2 regions of the Sporosarcina sp. P12(2017) genome follow, and region 2 is predicted to be linked to the other one. Evidence: predicted binding sites of a transcription regulator. Region 2 holds the regulator's gene; the other holds the start of a gene.
The links. Region 2 encodes LexA, which represses DNA repair genes until DNA is damaged. Its sites were predicted from a motif close to CGAACATATGTTCG; they were not measured.
Positions count from the first base shown of each region.

Region 1: a site for LexA is predicted at 4,265-4,278, ahead of uvrB (excinuclease ABC subunit UvrB). Genes of this name have one in related genera too.

Region 1 covers NZ_PDYL01000014.1:49,245-58,417, reverse strand. The annotation lists gene uvrA (excinuclease ABC subunit UvrA) at 1-2,202, opposite strand, end outside; gene uvrB (excinuclease ABC subunit UvrB) at 2,210-4,192, opposite strand; gene CSV80_RS12265 (IDEAL domain-containing protein) at 4,399-4,656, opposite strand; gene CSV80_RS12260 (ABC transporter permease) at 4,870-6,081, opposite strand; gene CSV80_RS12255 (ABC transporter ATP-binding protein) at 6,065-6,811, opposite strand; gene CSV80_RS12250 (HIT family protein) at 6,933-7,358, shown strand; gene CSV80_RS12245 (YtxH domain-containing protein) at 7,553-7,909, shown strand; gene CSV80_RS12240 (HTH-type transcriptional regulator Hpr) at 8,097-8,660, shown strand; gene CSV80_RS12235 (hypothetical protein) at 8,748-8,933, shown strand; gene CSV80_RS12230 (YjcZ family sporulation protein) at 8,976-9,077, opposite strand.
Region 2 covers NZ_PDYL01000002.1:27,700-36,872, forward strand. The annotation lists gene CSV80_RS01590 (hydroxymethylglutaryl-CoA lyase) at 1-724, shown strand, start outside; gene CSV80_RS01595 (alpha/beta hydrolase) at 746-1,669, shown strand; gene CSV80_RS01600 (YneF family protein) at 1,738-1,974, opposite strand; gene sirA (sporulation inhibitor of replication protein SirA) at 2,085-2,525, opposite strand; gene tkt (transketolase) at 2,670-4,676, opposite strand; gene CSV80_RS01615 (DUF896 domain-containing protein) at 4,785-5,021, opposite strand; gene CSV80_RS01620 (YneB family resolvase-like protein) at 5,089-5,742, opposite strand; gene yneA (cell division suppressor protein YneA) at 5,739-6,065, opposite strand; gene lexA (transcriptional repressor LexA) at 6,261-6,881, shown strand; gene CSV80_RS01635 (methionine gamma-lyase family protein) at 6,934-8,193, opposite strand; gene hfq (RNA chaperone Hfq) at 8,288-8,512, opposite strand; gene miaA (tRNA (adenosine(37)-N6)-dimethylallyltransferase MiaA) at 8,553-9,173, opposite strand, start outside.

The sequences.
Region 1 (9,173 bases), on a different contig from region 2:
CTTCACGTTGAAGCTGAAGCGACCTTTTTTATAGCCACGAACTTTCGCTTCATTCGTCATGGCAAAAACATCGCGAATATCGTCAAAGACGCCTGTATACGTTGCTGGGTTGGAACGTGGTGTTCGTCCAATTGGTGATTGATCGATATCGATAATCTTCTCCAAATATTCCACACCACTGATACTATCGAATCTCCCTGGTCTTTGTTTGGATCGATTCAATTTCTGAGCCAATGTTTTATGCAATATGTCATTGACCAACGTACTCTTGCCCGAACCGGAAACCCCAGTAACTGCAATAAATTGACCGAGAGGGAACTCAGCATCAATATGCTTCAAGTTGTTCTCTGAAGCCCCCTTGACGATAATGCTTCGCTCATCACGTGGTCTGCGTTCAGTCGGAAGTGGGATGAATTTCTTTCCGCTCAAATATTGACCGGTCAGCGATTTTTTGTTTTTCATGACTTTTGCAGGAGTGCCTGCAGCTACCACTTCTCCTCCTGCCACACCAGCACCCGGACCTATATCAATTAAATAGTCAGCAGCCATCATCGTGTCTTCGTCATGTTCTACAACAATCAGCGTATTTCCAATATCCCGCATGCTTTGTAGTGTGCCAATTAATCGATCATTGTCTCGCTGATGAAGTCCGATTGAAGGCTCATCGAGTATATACAAAACACCCGTCAAACGAGATCCAATTTGTGTAGCCAAGCGAATCCGCTGTGCCTCTCCACCAGACAGTGTCCCTGCTGAGCGTGATAAATTCAGATAGTCGAGACCGACGTTCACCAAGAAGCCTAAACGTTCTTGGATTTCTTTTAGGATCATATCTGCAATTTGTGCGTCTTTCTCAGAAAGAGTTAATTGGTCAAAGAATTTCGTTGTTTCAACAATCGAGCGTTCCGTGATTTTCCCGATATGCTCACCGTTCACTAATACCGAAAGTGATTCAGGCTTTAAGCGATAACCTGTACAAGTAGGACAGGATTTTTCCGTCATATATTTACCCATCTGCTCACGAATATAGTCTGAAGATGTCTCATGATAACGGCGTTCCACGTTGCGTAAAATACCTTCGAAATAAATATCGCTGTCGCGGGTGTTACCAAATTCATTTGTATAGCGGAAACGAATCTTCTCTTTTTTCGAGCCTAGCATTAGTTTTTCAATATCCGAATCAACTAATTCACTAACCGGTACATCCATAGGAATTTTATAATGCTTGGCAATCGTCTTCAGAAGTTCCGGATAATACTGAGAACTTGTTGGCTCCCATGGGGCAATGGCGTGTTCTTTTAGCGTTAGTTCATTATTTGGAATGACCAAATCTGGATCGACTTCAAGTTTCATGCCGAGCCCATCACATTCAGGACATGCACCGAATGGACTGTTGAATGAAAACATACGCGGTTCTAGCTCACCAATTGAAAACCCACAAATAGGACATGCATGATGTTCGCTGAAAAACAGTTCTTCTTCACCGATTACATCGACAAGAACATTACCGTCAGCTAATCGTAACGCGGATTCCAACGAGTCACTTAAACGTGTTTCGACGCCTTCTTTCATGACAATCCGGTCAATGACGATTTCAATCGTATGCTTTTTATTTTTATCTAAATCTATATTATCGTCCAAATCAATCGTTTCACCGTTGACTCGCACGCGCACATACCCTTGTCTTTTAATATCTTCGAATAGTTTGGCATGCGTCCCTTTACGTTCTGAAATAATAGGTGCCAAAATCTGAATTCGAGTACGCTCCGGCAACTCTATTACACGATCCACCATTTGCTGAATCGTCTGCGTTGAGATTTCAATGCCATGATACGGACAATGTGGTTTCCCAACTCTTGCATATAGCAAACGCAAGTAGTCGTAGATTTCTGTCACTGTTCCTACAGTAGAACGTGGGTTTTTACTCGTTGTCTTCTGGTCGATGGAAATCGCCGGCGACAATCCTTCTATAGAGTCCACGTCTGGTTTATCCATTTGTCCAAGGAATTGACGCGCATACGCGGATAATGATTCCACATAGCGGCGCTGTCCTTCCGCGTAAATCGTATCAAACGCCAGTGAAGATTTTCCTGAGCCAGATAGGCCAGTAAGCACAACTAATTTATCGCGTGGAATCTTCACTGTAATGTCTCTCAGGTTATTCGCTCTCGCTCCCTGAATTACAAGTTCTTTATTTTTCATGCGAACTCTACCTTTCTGCTTTCAGTTCTAATACGGTATCACGTAATTCTGCAGCTCTTTCGAAGTCCAACGCTTTTGCTGCGTCTTTCATTTCTTTTTCCAATTTAATTAGCAATAAGCCTTTCTCGTCTTTCGATAGCTTCTTGCCGTTGGTCACCTTTTGCAAATACGATTCCGTTTCTTCAGCCACTTGAGTGGCACGGATCAATTCACGTATCGGTTTGACGATGGTTGTTGGTGTTATACCATGTTTTTCATTATAAGCTATTTGAATTTCACGACGACGTTCCGTTTCATCAATAGCTTTCTTCATGGAATCCGTCATTTTATCCGCGTACATAATGACGCGTCCTTCTGAGTTACGTGCGGCCCGACCAATTGTCTGGATCAACGCACGTTCTGAACGCAAGAACCCTTCTTTATCTGCATCCAAAATCGTGACCAATGAAACTTCTGGGATGTCGATCCCTTCACGCAGTAAGTTAATTCCAATCAGCACATCATACGTCCCGACACGTAACTCACGAATAATTTCTGTCCGTTCCAGTGTCTTGACGTCAGAATGGAGATACTGAACCTTAATCCCAATATCTTTTAAATAATCCGCCAAGTCTTCTGACATCTTTTTCGTAAGAGTTGTAATCAAGACACGTTCATCTCGTGCAATTCGAAGTTGTATTTCATCCAATAAATCATCAATCTGCCCTTCAATCGGACGCACTTCAATGATTGGATCAAGTAATCCTGTAGGACGTATAATCTGTTCTACCATCTCGTCTGTATGCTCAATTTCATAAGGTCCTGGCGTTGCAGAAATATACATTGCCTGTCGAATATGCTTTTCAAATTCTTCAAACATCAATGGGCGGTTGTCTAATGCAGACGGCAAGCGGAAACCGTGTTCCACCAATACCTTTTTACGTGCCTGGTCTCCATTGTACATACCGCGAATTTGCGGCAAGGAGACGTGGCTCTCATCCACTACGATCAAAAAGTCATCAGGGAAATAATCCAGCAACGTATAAGGAGTTGCACCTGCTTCACGCAACGTCAAATGTCTGGAATAGTTCTCAATACCAGAACAGAAGCCCATCTCCCGCATCATTTCTAAATCGTAGCGCGTCCGTTGTTCTAAGCGTTGCGCTTCTAATAACTTATCGTTGTCACGTAAATATTTAAGCTGTTCTTCCAACTCGATTTCAATATTTTCAATCGCTTTAAGTAACTTCTCTTCGCGTGTAACGAAGTGAGATCCTGGGAAAATAGCCACATGATCACGATCACCGATGACTTCACCTGTTAAGGCATCTACTTCACGGATTCGTTCAATTTCATCTCCGAAAAACTCAAGACGTATACAACGCTCGTCACGTGCCACCGGAAAGACTTCGACTACATCGCCTCTAACACGGAATGTACCACGCGTGAAATTGATGTCATTGCGTTCGTACTGAATGTCCACTAGCGTGCGCAATAGTTCATTACGAGGTATTTCCATCCCCTTGCGTAATGAAAAAACCATGTCATTATATTCTTCCGGCGAACCAAGGCCGTAAATACACGAAACGGATGCCACAATCAAGACATCATTGCGTTCGAATAAAGCACTCGTTGCGGAGTGGCGAAGTTTATCAATTTCATCATTGATCGATGAATCCTTTTCAATGAAAGTATCTGTCTGCGGAACATATGCTTCCGGTTGATAAAAGTCATAGAAGCTGACGAAGTATTCTACTGCATTATCTGGAAAAAACTCTTTGAACTCGCTATATAATTGGCCTGCTAACGTTTTATTGTGCGCAATGACCAGTGTAGGTTTATTGATTTCTGTCAGTACATTAGAAACGGTAAATGTTTTACCTGTACCCGTTGCACCAAGTAACGTTTGATGTTTCTTACCTTGTTTAATGCCGTTAACAAGGCTATCGATCGCTTTTGGCTGATCTCCTTGCGGCGTATATGGTGCCTGCAATTGAAATGTTTCGTTCAAATGGTTCCACTCCTCTTCTTAAACACCTGTCCTTCTATTTTACCACAACTAGGTTTTTTTCTAAAGAAATAACGAACGTACGTTTTAAGCTAACTCTCTATGTACTTATTGTACCCTTGTACTTTGTGAAAGAAACTTGCAGCTAGACATTCTATACAATAAAAAAACACTGCTAGAATTTTGCCCTAGCAGTGCCTATGAAAACATTATTTTGTTTTAAGTTCGTATCCGTGTTCTTGTGAAATGTCGAGTAATTGTTGTGTATACAGGTCGAATGCTTCTTCGTCATTTTGATCCAGCGCATCGTCAATCAATAGCATGATTCGCGATTGTGTTTGTTCCCAATGAATGTGTTGTAGAAACAGATCCCAATAGATTTCGTTCAGCAGCTTTTCCGCTTGGAGAGAAGTGCCTTTGTTACCTACCGCTTTCAAAAATTCAGCATATGAGTTGTTATTGTTCATCTCTCTCACCCCTGATACCTTTTAGTAATTATATATGCAATAGAATACGAATTGCAACCATTATTTTAACTATTCTAACTTTTTAATTACTTCTGTTTAATTAGATTAACGTTCACTAGGTACATATATCCAGAAAATTCCGCGACAGGATTAATTTTTTACTTAAGAAATGCTGATTTACTATCACTATTTTAACTTATCTACTGTCTAGCATCATATATCTATCATTTGCTCTTTAGTCAATCGAATTGTTGCTTCACCGACAATGAGTGCGATAGCTGCAATCAAGAGTGGTGTAACACTTAATCCGTACAATGGTAATGCCGCCAGTAATAGAATGATTGCTTGTAGCCAAATCAATTTTCTTACTAACAAACGAACCGCTTTGATTTGCGATTTTTCCTGTTCTTCAGGAAACAGCTGATCCATAGTGAACTCGAAGCCGCCTTCAAGTGCCAATATTAACTGAACAGCAGTCGCAAACGCCAATGCCCCTACAAAGATGAACGAGACGATCGGTATCGGTATTAAGAATGCACCCAACGCAGACAGCACCGTTAATCTAACCCACAACCAAAATGTATCATCTGTACGAATAAATGTCCGGACGATCAAGTAATCTTGTACATCTTTGCGCTTGAACGTAGAACGTTTCATAGCAATTTTTAACCAGCTACGCTTACTTACTGATCCGACTAGATGCGGTACTTCCGTGAAGTAATTCGCAAATCGATAGAAACGCATCATGCGGTTTTGTTCCAATTCAATAAACTGCTCATATGGAAACGGAAACTGCTCTGCTTTTTTATCCCAAAACTTCGCATAGAGCATGGCGATCAAAATTCCGATAAAGATTGCAACCGAACTCCACGTAAGAGCGAAGTAGATTGTTGAAAATGTTAAAACCAGACGAAGCACACGGTCCGGCCAAACGAAATCATGATTGGCTACTCGAACACTATATTCAGTCCCTACAAACAATCCTTTAAACGCAATGATCAGCAATATCACGAGGAGATAATCAGTGCCTGCGCCCACTTCCGTTGCCTTTAATAAAGGCAATGCAATGACCATGGCAATCAACGGCAAAGGAAGTTGAGAAAACGTCGACCAAGTAATTGAACGTCTCATATAGCTCGGCAATTGGTTTTCCAATGGCAGGAAAAAGACAATGTCTGCCGGCTTTAGTAACGTAGTCGGTGCAGCTTTCATTAACAAGAGAGCAATGACGACGGATACGATGAAGACAGATGGGAATGTAGCGGGCACTTCTTTCAGCCATTCACTATACGCATAGCCTCCTGCTCCAATGGCGAACATGAAGACTATAGCCAAATGTCCAGTGAATACATAGCGCATATATTTCTGTAATTCATTGACGTAATGGAAGAATCGTTGTCCCCAAATCTCATGCATGTTGTTCATAGTCAGGTTCCTCAGTCATTGCAATATACAAGTCATCAAGTGTTGCATCCGGTCGTCCAAAGGCCTTGCGCAAGTCGTCCATCGTACCGTTCGCACGTACCCGTCCTTCGTGCAACAAAATAATACGATCACAATACTTCTCAGCCGTCGCCAAAACGTGAGTCGACATCAGTATAGAAGCACCCGAATTTTTCCGTTCAATAATTTGGTCGAGTAATGCGCGAATCGCCAACGGATCTAAACCGACGAACGGCTCATCGATAATATATAATTTTGGTTCTACTAAGAAAGCACACATGATCATGACTTTCTGTCGCATACCTTTAGAAAAGTGAGCAGGAAACCACTTCAAGCGTTTTTCCATACGGAACTCTTTCAGCAATTGTTCGGTACGGATTTCAAACTGCTGCTTGTCCAACCCGTATGCCATCGCAGTCAGTTCTAAATGTTCTTGTAATGTTAGTTCTTCGTATAACACTGGAGTCTCTGGAATATAACTAAATGACTGGCGGTAATGTTCTTTATCACTAAACGTCGCACCGTCAATCTTGATTACTCCTTCGAGGGGATTCATCACACCGATAATATGTTTGATTGTCGTACTCTTTCCTGCACCATTTAGTCCGATTAACCCGACCAATTCCCCCTCTTTGATTTGAAATGAAAGGTCATGTAAAACGGGCTTACGCGTATAACCACCTGTTACATGTTCTAGTTCTAGGATTGCCATTATTTTTCCCCCTATCTTCTTTTATTATTTTAGCAAAAAAATTGTAAAATTGCTTTATCCGCCTTCGTTAACTATCTGAAAATATGCTACAATACATCCAAACATGAAAGGATGTGTAGAAATGACCTCATGTATTTTCTGCAAGATTGTAGAAGGCACGATTCCAGGAGAAAAAGTATATGAAGATGATCACGTGATCGCGTTTATGGACATTATGCCTGTCACGAAAGGGCACGTACTCCTAATTCCAAAAACACATCGTGAAAATGTGTATGAATTAACTGAAGAAGAAGCTGCGAATTTATTTAAAGCGGCACCAAAAATCGCTAACGCATTAAAAGAAGAATTTCAACCGTCCGGGATGAACCTATTACAAAACAACGGATCTTTCGCAGGTCAGTCAGTCTATCATTTCCATATGCATTTAATTCCACGCTATGATAAAACAGATGGTCTGAAAGTAGAATTTAACACAAAAATAGAGCAGTTCCCGATGGACGTAGTATCTGAATTAGCTACCAATATTTCAAGACGACTGCAAGAATAACACGTCGAGGATGTAAAACAGAAGAGTGCGGGACTATGTTGCATAACTTGAAATGGATTCCACTCTTCTATCCAATCCTCTCCTCCATTAGGACAAAAGCTTTTGTTAGAATAATATTTCATTCATTTTCTTGCTCAACTACGTAGTAACATGCTTTAATAAAATAATAACTATACAAAAGGAGTGTTCTCTATATGAAAGCGTCCACATTCTTTATTGGTCTGGCAGCAGGTGCTGTCACTTCTGCGGTAACTGTTCTATATTCTACACCTAAAGCTGGCAGCGAACTGCGTGATAGTGTCAAAAATGCATCACTCGAATTGAAGGATAAGTTGAAAGATGTCAAAGGGCAAGTCGCAGATCTAAAAGATTCCGTAACCGATTTATCGAAAGAAGCAAAAGAACTTGTACCAGAGACAGTTGAAGAAATGAAAGTTTCCGTGGCAGACTGGAAGCGCTCAACCGAACATAATAAGAAACGTTTGGAGAAAGAAATTTCTGCAATCCAAACAGCACTGGATGATCTCGAGAAATCCATTAGTACTCGCTAACGCATTTCCATTTAGGCATCAGTTTTTTACTTGCTAATCTTTGAGTGACCCATAGTAAAACAGCTATGAACTATCTGGATTCTATGGGCGTATACACTCAAACTGATTTATTTTATTATTCCGTCTTCTCTATTTGTTGCTTTTTTGGTATAATAAATAAAAAGACTGAAAGAAAGCAGGTGTCTCGATGGCCGATCAACATATTTCACGTAAAGACGCCATGATCTTCAATCAACGCGTAGCCCAAATGTCCAAGGCATTATGGAAAGCTGTAGAGAAGGATTGGCAACAATGGATTAAACCGTATGAACTCAACATTAATGAACATCATATTTTATGGATCGCCTATCATTTAGAAGGCGCCACAATTTCAGACATTGCGAAGTTTGGTGTAATGCACGTCTCAACCGCCTTTAACTTTTCAAAAAAGTTGGAACAACGTCAGCTTTTGTACTTCTCGAAAAAAGATGATGACCGACGCAATACATACGTGACGGTTTCAGAAGAAGGCAAAGCATTACTCATCCAGATGAATGAAAATTACCATAATGAAGATTATAGCGTACTTCAAGGTTCTCTTCCTATTCGCGATATTTACGGTAAATTCCCTGAATTCCTTGAAGTCATGTCTGTATTACGTAACATCTACGGAGATGATTTCATGGATATATTTGAACGCGGTTTCCAGAACATTGAGAAGACCTATGTCGATTCGAATGATTACCTTACAAAATCTGAAGTAGAGTCATAACTACCTGCTCTTCACACAGTTTAGTTTTTTTCCTTTTGATCATAAATTCTGCTATGATAGTACAGAAGCAGAAAGAGGAGGTCTAAAATGGTTATAGCGATTACCATTCTATTTTCATTGTTCTACTTATATCAAATTAATAAAATGACATTTGCTCTTTGCCAATCTAGAGAGATCCCAGAAGAAAAGCAGCCAAAGATTTATCGTACTGTAAACATTCTGATTACAATCCTCATTTTATCCTTATATGTAGAAGTGTTCTTTAGCGCCTGACACTATGTATGCCCACCCCCAGTACTGGAGGCAGGGCTTTTTTTAATACAAGTATGCCGCACCGACGATAATCAACAAAATGAACAACACAACAATTAAAGCAAAGCCTGATGAACCTGATCCGCCATGTGTGTAACCGCTCATGAAGGCACCCCCTTTCACATTGTATCCTATGCGAAAGTAGAAAAAAGCGGTTGGGCAGTTTGAATGAATGGAACCTTTTTGTTTTTCATACGTTAT
Region 2 (9,173 bases):
GCAAATGTCTGATTCTAAAGAAATTATGGACCGGGTATGTAAAACAGGCAGGCAACTTGTCCTCACACCGAACGCACATGGTGTTGAGAATGCCTTAAAAGCTGGCGCAGATAGTGTGGCGGTCTTTGTGGGTGTAAGTGACACATTCAATCGACATAATATTAATCGCTCCACTGCGGGAAGCGTGGAGACACTACGACCTATTGTCGATCAGCTCAAAATAGATCATCATTTTGTGAGAGCCTGTATCTCCACAGCATTTCACTGTCCGTATGAAGGAGTTATTCCACCTAAACAAACTCTGGCCCTTTGCGAAAAATTTGTCGATATGGGTGTAGATGAATTAAGTGTGGCCGACACTGACGGTATGGCAAACCCTTTGGGAAGTTTTACTTTATTTAAAACACTAAAGACAAAGTTCCCAAATATTTTGATTACAGCACATTTCCATGATACGCGTAAATTAGGATTGGCTAATATTTATGCCTCTTTACAAGCAGGGGTTGATCGATTCGATACTTCTGCAGGTGGTCTTGGTGGCTGTCCTTTTGCGCCTGGTGCTACAGGCAATGTTGCAACGGAAGATGTGTTATATCTATTGCAGTCTGTCGGGATAGAAACAGGGGTTGATATGGATAAAATATGTGCTTCAGTAGATGAAGTTGCACCTTATTTGTCACGTCCTATCGATACCGCAATGTATAACTTATATAAAAGACAATAGAAAATAGAAGGGAGGATTTTGGTGAAACGTAGAGTAATGTATATTGTCGGTATTGCATCAAGTATTATTACAGCGTTTTTAACAATTTTCGGGATTCTTGTCACGAATCGACTGATGTATTTAAAAATAAAGGACTCTGAATTTATTTTGCAGCGCGAGATGATTGCTAAACGTTTTGATCATCAGTGGTTTGAAACTGTAAGAAAAGATGATATTTGGATTCCATCACCTAACGGCTATAACTTACGTGCAATTTTCTTGCGACCTTTAGATACAACGCGAACGGTTGTTATTTGCCATGGTGTAACGGAAAACAAAGTAAATTCCATCAAATATGCACGTTTGTTTGAACGCTTAGGATTTAATTCCGTTATTTTTGACCATCGGCGGCATGGTGATTCGGGTGGAAAAACAACGAGTTTTGGATTTTATGAAAAAATGGATTTGAAAGAAATCGTGACAGCTGTTCGTAAACGTGTAGGTAAGCGCGCTTTGATTGGCATTCACGGAGAATCTATGGGTGCTGCCACTACGCTGTTATACGCAGGTACGTATGAGGATGAAGCAGATTTCTATATATCAGATTGTCCATTTTCGGATTTCTCAGAGCAACTATTGCATATCATTCGTACAGAGATGCCATTTAAGACTTCCATGAGCTTGCGAATCGCCAATTTATTTTTAAAAATACGTGATGGCTATACTTCTGCAGCTGTGTCTCCCCGCGAAGTGATGAAGTTTATTGATAAACCCGTATTATTCATACACAGTTTGGAAGACACTTTTATTTTGCCTCATATGACGGAAGAGTTATACGAATTAAAAGAAGGCGATAAAATGATGAAGCTTTTCGCTAAAGGGGCACATGCCAAATCTTACAATGATAATCCCGATGAATATCTACAAACGGTTCAAAGGTTTTTAAATCGATTCCGTTTATATTAAAGACAAGATTATACAGTAAAAACTAAAAAAGCTCCGTGTTAGCAAATTTGCTGATCACGGAGTTTTACTTATTTTTTTTTAGCAGGCTTATCTTGAACCTTGTTCATCTGAGCCATCATTTGATTAATTTTCTTTTGAGAAGGTTTCTGTCCCATTTGCATCATCATCATACGTAACATTTGTTCATTAATTGGCGGATTTTCCTTCAAATAATTCATCATATATTTACGTGCTATGAAAAAGCCGAGTGCTACTCCGCCGATCAAAGCGACGACGATCAATAAAATTGCTATCCATAAAGTCATTACTGCCAAACCTCCCTCATAAAAATAGTTCGATTACATACTACCAAGAAGGATTATACAACATAGCAGCAGTGAATAGCAATGACTGTACGCAAATTGTGCGGAAGTTTTTACATCATTGTATTTTCTAGAATCATGCGTTCAGAGTGTTTAAGTGGTTTGAGCCACCCGCATTCTTCCTGTTCATTCATGACTGCAAAAAAACGATCTGTAGAAGATGATAGTGCTACAAATAAATCTAAGTCCAACATTCTTGAACCTTGGCAGTACACTTCTATACTGTGTGTACCCATTTTGATGAAGACCTCTCCCTTGATTAAGTGTGTCAATCGATATTCATTATGATATGAATCCAGTTCATCAAAATTTTTACTTAAGGTATTCTGAATGATGCTATCCAGTTCCCTTTGATTCAACCGATCACATAAATATTCAATTTCTTGATAGCTTGTAGAAGGGCCTACTGTTAGCAGCTCAAATAATAAACGTTCACGCCCCATTATGAAGGATTGATACGCTGACTTGATTTTAAAAATTTCATACTTCCTCATAACGAACACCTCCTACTACCTATCATAGAACTTGTCCGAAGTAAATCGTGTCAGTTTGCGGAAAACTTCATCACTATTATTGTCGTAAAGCTGCGCAAAAAAATACACGGCTCTTTAATAATAAGAGCCGTGCGTTGTGTATACTTAGTTATTTAATAGATTTGTCATTTCTTTTACAACATTTTCTACAGTAAAGCCATACTTTTCAATGACTAACTCGCCTGGAGCACTTGCACCGAAAGTATCGATTGCCACGACGGTTCCTTCATCACCTGAGTATTTATGCCACCCAAGGGAAGCTCCCATCTCAATCGCTACTCTCTTCTTAATGTTCTTTGGAAGAACAGAATCTTTATACGCTTGATCTTGCTTCTCAAATAGATCCCACGAAGGCATTGAGACGACACTGACGTCGATATTATGTTCTTTTAGAGCTTTCTGTGCTTCAACCGCTAGACTTACTTCCGAGCCACTTGCAAGCAGTAAACCGTCCGCTTGTTCTTTAGTAGCAGGTGATACGACATACGCACCTTTTGGTACATATTCCATCGCAAGTTCTTGCGATTTAGGCAATACTTCAAGATTTTGTCTAGACAATACTAAGACAGTTGGTGTGTCTTTTGAAGTGGCAGCTATATGCCAGGCTGCGGATGTTTCGTTTCCATCAGCTGGACGAATGATAGACAATCCAGGCATTGCACGTAAAGAAGCCAATTGCTCAACAGGTTCATGTGTAGGTCCGTCTTCTCCGACCGCTACGCTATCATGTGTGAAGACATACGTTACAGGTAGGCCCATTAATGCAGACAATCGAATAGCAGGACGTACATAGTCACTAAACACGAAGAAAGTTCCGCCAAACACTTTCACTCCACCGTGAAGAGACATGCCGTTTAGAGCAGTCCCCATTGCGAATTCACGTACACCAAACCATATATTACGTCCAGCATAGTCATCAGCAGTGAAATCGCCCGCGTTCTTGATCGTCGTCTTGTTTGAACCCGCAAGGTCCGCACTACCGCCGAATAAAGCTGGAACTGCATTTGCTAACGCATTGATTGACTCACCAGATGCTGAACGAGTCGCTACAGAAGCACCTGCTTCATAAACCGGCATTTGTTCTTTTAAATCGCCAGGAAGTTCATTCGCAATTGCTTGTTTAAACTGTGCAGCCAATTCTTTATGTTCATTTTCATAGCTTGCGAACAAATCATTCCATTGTTGCTCTGATTGAACACCAAGTTGATCCGTTGCTGAATTAAAACGGTCATAGACTTCTTCAGGAACGTAGAAGTCCTCTTCGAATGTCCACTTATAATACTCTTTCGTAAGTGCCATTTCATCTTCACCTAATGGTGCACCGTGTGCATCTGCTTTACCAGACTTGTTTGGTGAACCATAGCCGATCACAGTTTTTACTTCAATGATTGTCGGTCCGCCAGTATTGCCTTTTGCTTTTTCAATTGCATCAGAAACGGATCTTGTGTCATTTCCATCTTCAACGCGTGCATAGTTCCAGCCATATGATTCAAAGCGCTTTCTAATGTTTTCAGAGAATGACATATCCAAATCGCCATCTAAAGAGATGTCGTTACTGTCATATAGCACGATTAGTTTATTTAATTGAAGGTGGCCAGCCATGGAAATTGCCTCTGCTGCTACACCTTCCATCAAATCTCCATCTCCGCATAGTGCATATGTGTAGTGATCGACAATATCGAAACCGGGTTTGTTATATATTGCTGCAAGATGTTTTTCAGCCATTGCCATACCTACAGACATACCAATTCCTTGTCCAAGCGGCCCTGTCGTTGCTTCAACTCCTACTGTATGTCCATACTCTGGATGTCCAGGGGTCTTGGAATCCCATTGTCTGAAATTCTTTATGTCCTCAATAGTCAAGCCGTAACCGCTTAGATGCAACAAGCTGTAGAGTAACATCGAGCCGTGTCCTGCTGAAAGTACAAAACGGTCACGATTGAACCATTGTGGGTTTGATGGATTATGGTGTAAATGTTGCGTCCATAGTGTGTAAGCCATCGGTGCTGCACCCATCGGTAATCCCGGGTGACCAGAATTTGCTTTTTCAATTGCATCGATTGATAATGTTCGGATTGTCGTTATTGCCAGTTGATCGATTTTTTCGGTCATGCTGTACATCCTTTCCATCCTGTCTCATATGAGTGTTTTATAGTACATATTCCTTCTCTAGTGTAGTCAATTCTAGAGTTAATTACAATGTTAATCCTTTACCTATCATCAATTTAAAGGTTTTTGATTCGCCCTTGCTTGTTTAACTTTATCTGGTGTTACATCATTTCCTTCTGGATCTACTACTTTGACCGATTCGATCGTTTCACGCATGCTTGTACGGAATGATTCCAAGTATTCCTTTCTCAACCGCGTCTGTTCTTTTGCCTCTTCAATCGATAATCCTGTTGTTTTCTTTTTATTTGCCAATTCATTAATACGTTTTATTTTCTTTTCTGATAGCATCTTTAAAACCCTCCAAAAGTTAGTCGTTTAATAAAATGTAAACAACCTGGAGGAAAAGTGCAACCTATTAGTGTTCTTGCGCTATAAACTCTTTATATCTTCTATGAACTGTCGCTTTACTGACCGCATGGCCTAATCCATTTAATACTGTTGCAATTTCTTCATATGTGAGACCTTTGTTACGAAGTGAGACAATTTCTTCTATTGGAAGTTCAAGTCTTTCACGCCCCGGTCCCTGGTCAATATTTCGCAGATTCTTTGATGGATCATAGCCTCTGTCAACAGCACGCTTCATTCCTCTACGTATTTTTGCATTATGTAGTTTTCGTTGATATTCTTCTACGATTGCGAGAATTTCTAGTAACATGGAATCCATTTCATTCAGTTCAATCGTACCGTTTGAATGATTGGTAATCACAGTCGTTTCACTTTTAGCAATTACATGCAAAATCGCAACCCTAGCATTCCCTCGTCCTAATCGTGTTTCATCTTGAATGAATACTGCATCCACTGTATCGTTTTGGATTTGATCCAACATGGATAGAAGACCTTCACGATCCATATCATATCCACTTTGCCGATCCGTATAGATGCCAACACAATCATAGGATAGCTCAGCAGCTAATTTTTCAAGCTCCTCTTGCTGTCTCACAATAGATTGTTCTTGTGTTTCTTTTTCCGTACTCACACGGCAGTATATTACACATTTCTTTTCTGTCATTTAGATCCTACTCCTATTTCAGCTACCTGGATATCTGTTTGTTTATTAATTTTAACAGGCACACGGAGTAATTCACCTGAAACGATTTGGTCAGTAGGTAATTCATTTAGTGAACGCACCTGTTCAATCCAGTGGGTTGTGGGTATATCTTCTGAGTAGTTAGAAGCCAGCTGCCAAAGTGTATCCCCTTCATTAATAACGATTTCTATGTAGTGATCTTCCTCGGCTATTTTATCAAATTGAAGCCAGGCAAAAGATACACAAACTGCTAATAATACTGCGAAATAATAATTATTTTTGATAAATTCTTTAATAAACTCCATTTTAACTCCTCCTCGAATTCGCGTATTTAGAATGCATGTTCGGAATACTTGTTCTTAATTATAAGAGAACATATGATTCTATGTCAAGCAAAATTAGAACCTTTGTTTGATTAGTAATCGAACACATGTTATACTATATTCAAAATAATGGTTCAGTATACCATTGCTCGCAAACTAGTAGAAGAGGTGAATCTGTTGAAGAAAATATCAAAGAGACAAGAAGAAATACTTGCTTTCATAAAAGATGAAGTGCGTTTAAAAGGTTATCCCCCTTCCGTTCGTGAAATTGGAGAAGCTGTAGGTCTTGCATCAAGTTCTACGGTTCACGGTCACTTATCACGACTCGAGAGTAAAGGTTTCATACGCAGGGACCCGACAAAACCCCGAGCTATTGAAATTTTGGATCCAGAAGGACTAGATGAACTAAAAAATGGCGTTATGCATGTGCCGTTGATTGGTAAAGTTACAGCAGGCAATCCAATTACGACGATTGAAAATATTGAAGAGTACTTCCCATTGCCGGATACATTTGGTTCCTCAGAGGATGAAATCTTTATGTTGGAGATTGTAGGAGACAGTATGATTGAAGCCGGCATCCTAAACGGAGACCGTGTGATTGTCAGACAAACGCACTCTGCAAGCAATGGGGAAATTGTCGTAGCTATGACAGAAGAAGATGAAGCAACCGTTAAACGTTTCTTTAAAGAAAAAGATTATTTTCGACTCCAACCAGAAAACTCTTCCATGGAGCCGATCATTGTAGATCAAGTTTCCATTCTTGGAAAAGTGATCGGTGTATTTCGGATGATTCATTAATGAAAAAAAGTGTATCGAGAAACCTCAAGAGGTTTTCGATACACTTTTTTCTTTATACCAACTTCTTTTCAAGCAATTGTTCCATCGAATCTAGTATTGCAGATTTTACATGTTCATAAGTCAATCCACCTTGAATATATGCTGTGTATGGCGGTCTGATCGGACCGTCAGCTGTCAACTCAATACTGGAACCTTGAATGAATGTACCCGCAGCCATGATGACGTCATCAGCATAACCGGGCATGTAAGATGGCTCTGGGGCATATTGAGCATTAATTGGTGAGTTTTGCTGGATCATCTGACAAAACGCAATCATTTGTTCAGCATTTAAAAAGTTCACCGATTGAATTAAATCCGTTCGAAGCTCACTGTAATGCGGTGTTGTATCCATACCGAAGCTTGCGAAAAATGCCGATGTGAATAACGCGCCTTTAACCGCCTGACTGACTACGTGTGGCGCTAAGAAGAATCCTTGGTACATCTCAAGTAACGTATCGAGTGAAGCCCCTGCTTCAGCTCCAAGGCCTGGAGAAGTCATACGATAAGCACACTTTTCAACCAAGTCTTTTCTGCCTGCAATGTAACCACCTGTTCTAGCAAGTCCACCGCCTGGATTTTTTATGAGCGAGCCTGCCATTAGATCTGCTCCAACTTCTACAGGCTCTTTCATTTCCACAAATTCTCCATAGCAATTGTCTACAAAGACTACGACATCTTCTTTCATTTTGCGGATTTCTTTAATAATCGCTTCAATTTCATGGATTCTGAATGATGGATTACTTGAATAGCCTTTCGAACGTTGGATCGCTACGATTTTCGTCTTCTCTGAAATCGTCTCTTTTGCTTTCTCGTAATCAACAGAACCATCCTCGTTCAAATCAATATGCTGATAAGAAATCTGAAAATCCTCAAGTGAACCCGTATCTTTGCCGTTGCCGGAAATGATAGATTCCAACGTGTCGTATGGTTTACCTGTAATATAAAGTAGTTCGTCACCTGGGCGCAATATCCCGAACAAGCTGATTGTAATGGCATGCGTGCCCGAGATAATTTGATTTCTTACAAGACAGTCTTCCGCTCCGAACACATCCGAATACACTTGTTCCAATACATCACGGCCACTGTCGTCATAGCCATAACCTGTTGAGCCTGATAAATGAAAGTCGCTTACTTGATTTTTCTTGAATGCCTGTAAGACTTTTCTTTGGTTAAAAAACGCAATTTCTTCTACTTTCTTCACATACGGAGCGATTAGTTCTTCCGCTTCTTGTGATTTTGTTAGTAATTCTTCATTAATGGGTGTAATTTGCATATGTAGTACCTCATTTCATTTGATCATATTCTATTTTACCAGATGAAGTCTATATACCAAATGAAAGACAACAAAAAAACAGGCAAGCGCCTGTTTATTGTTCGTCTTTTAAAATAACTGGTTTTGCTGGCGCATACGTAGAAATAGCATGCTTATAAATAAGCTGTTGTTTACCATCTGTTTCTAATAGAACCGTATAATTATCATATGACTTGATGAGACCTTTCAATTGAAAACCATTTAGTAAAAAAATTGTAACGAATGTGTTGTTCTTACGTAAGGAATTTAAAAATGTATCTTGCATATTTCCTTGTGCCATTCAATTGCCTCCTTGTCCCTGTTATTTAGTTATTCCATACTCACTTCTGAAAATCCTTTATTATCTTACAAGTTGTTTGAAAAACTTCTTCCCCCGACTGATTCGCATCTACCCACTGGACAGGCAATTTATTGCGGAAGTAGGTCAGCTGCCTTTTTGCATAATTGCGTGTGTTTTTCATTACCGCTTCTATTGCCTGCTGTTTTGTCAATAGTCCATCAAAATAGGAGATCAGTTCTTTATAGCCTATTGCTTGTACTGATTGATTTTGACGAATTCCTTTATTCCAGAGTTGCTGTACCTCATTAAATAATCCCGCTTGAACCATTTGTTCTACACGCAGATTGATTCGCTCATATAGTAATTCCCTAGGAAGATCTAATCCAATAATTAAGGAATGATACATAGGCTGATTCCCTTGTTGTTGTTCATGGTCTTGCTTTGTTTGACCCGTCACTTCGAGTATCTCAAGCGCACGCACTAGACGTCTATGATTATTTGGATGAATTTTCTCTGCACTTTTCGGATCCAATTCTGCTAGTCTTGCGTGCAATACATCTGCGCCTTCTGATTCAAGCTCTCGCTCTAAACGCACTCGCACTTTCGGATCAGCTGCTTGTTCTGTAAATCGATAATCGAATAAAACCGACTGAACATACAT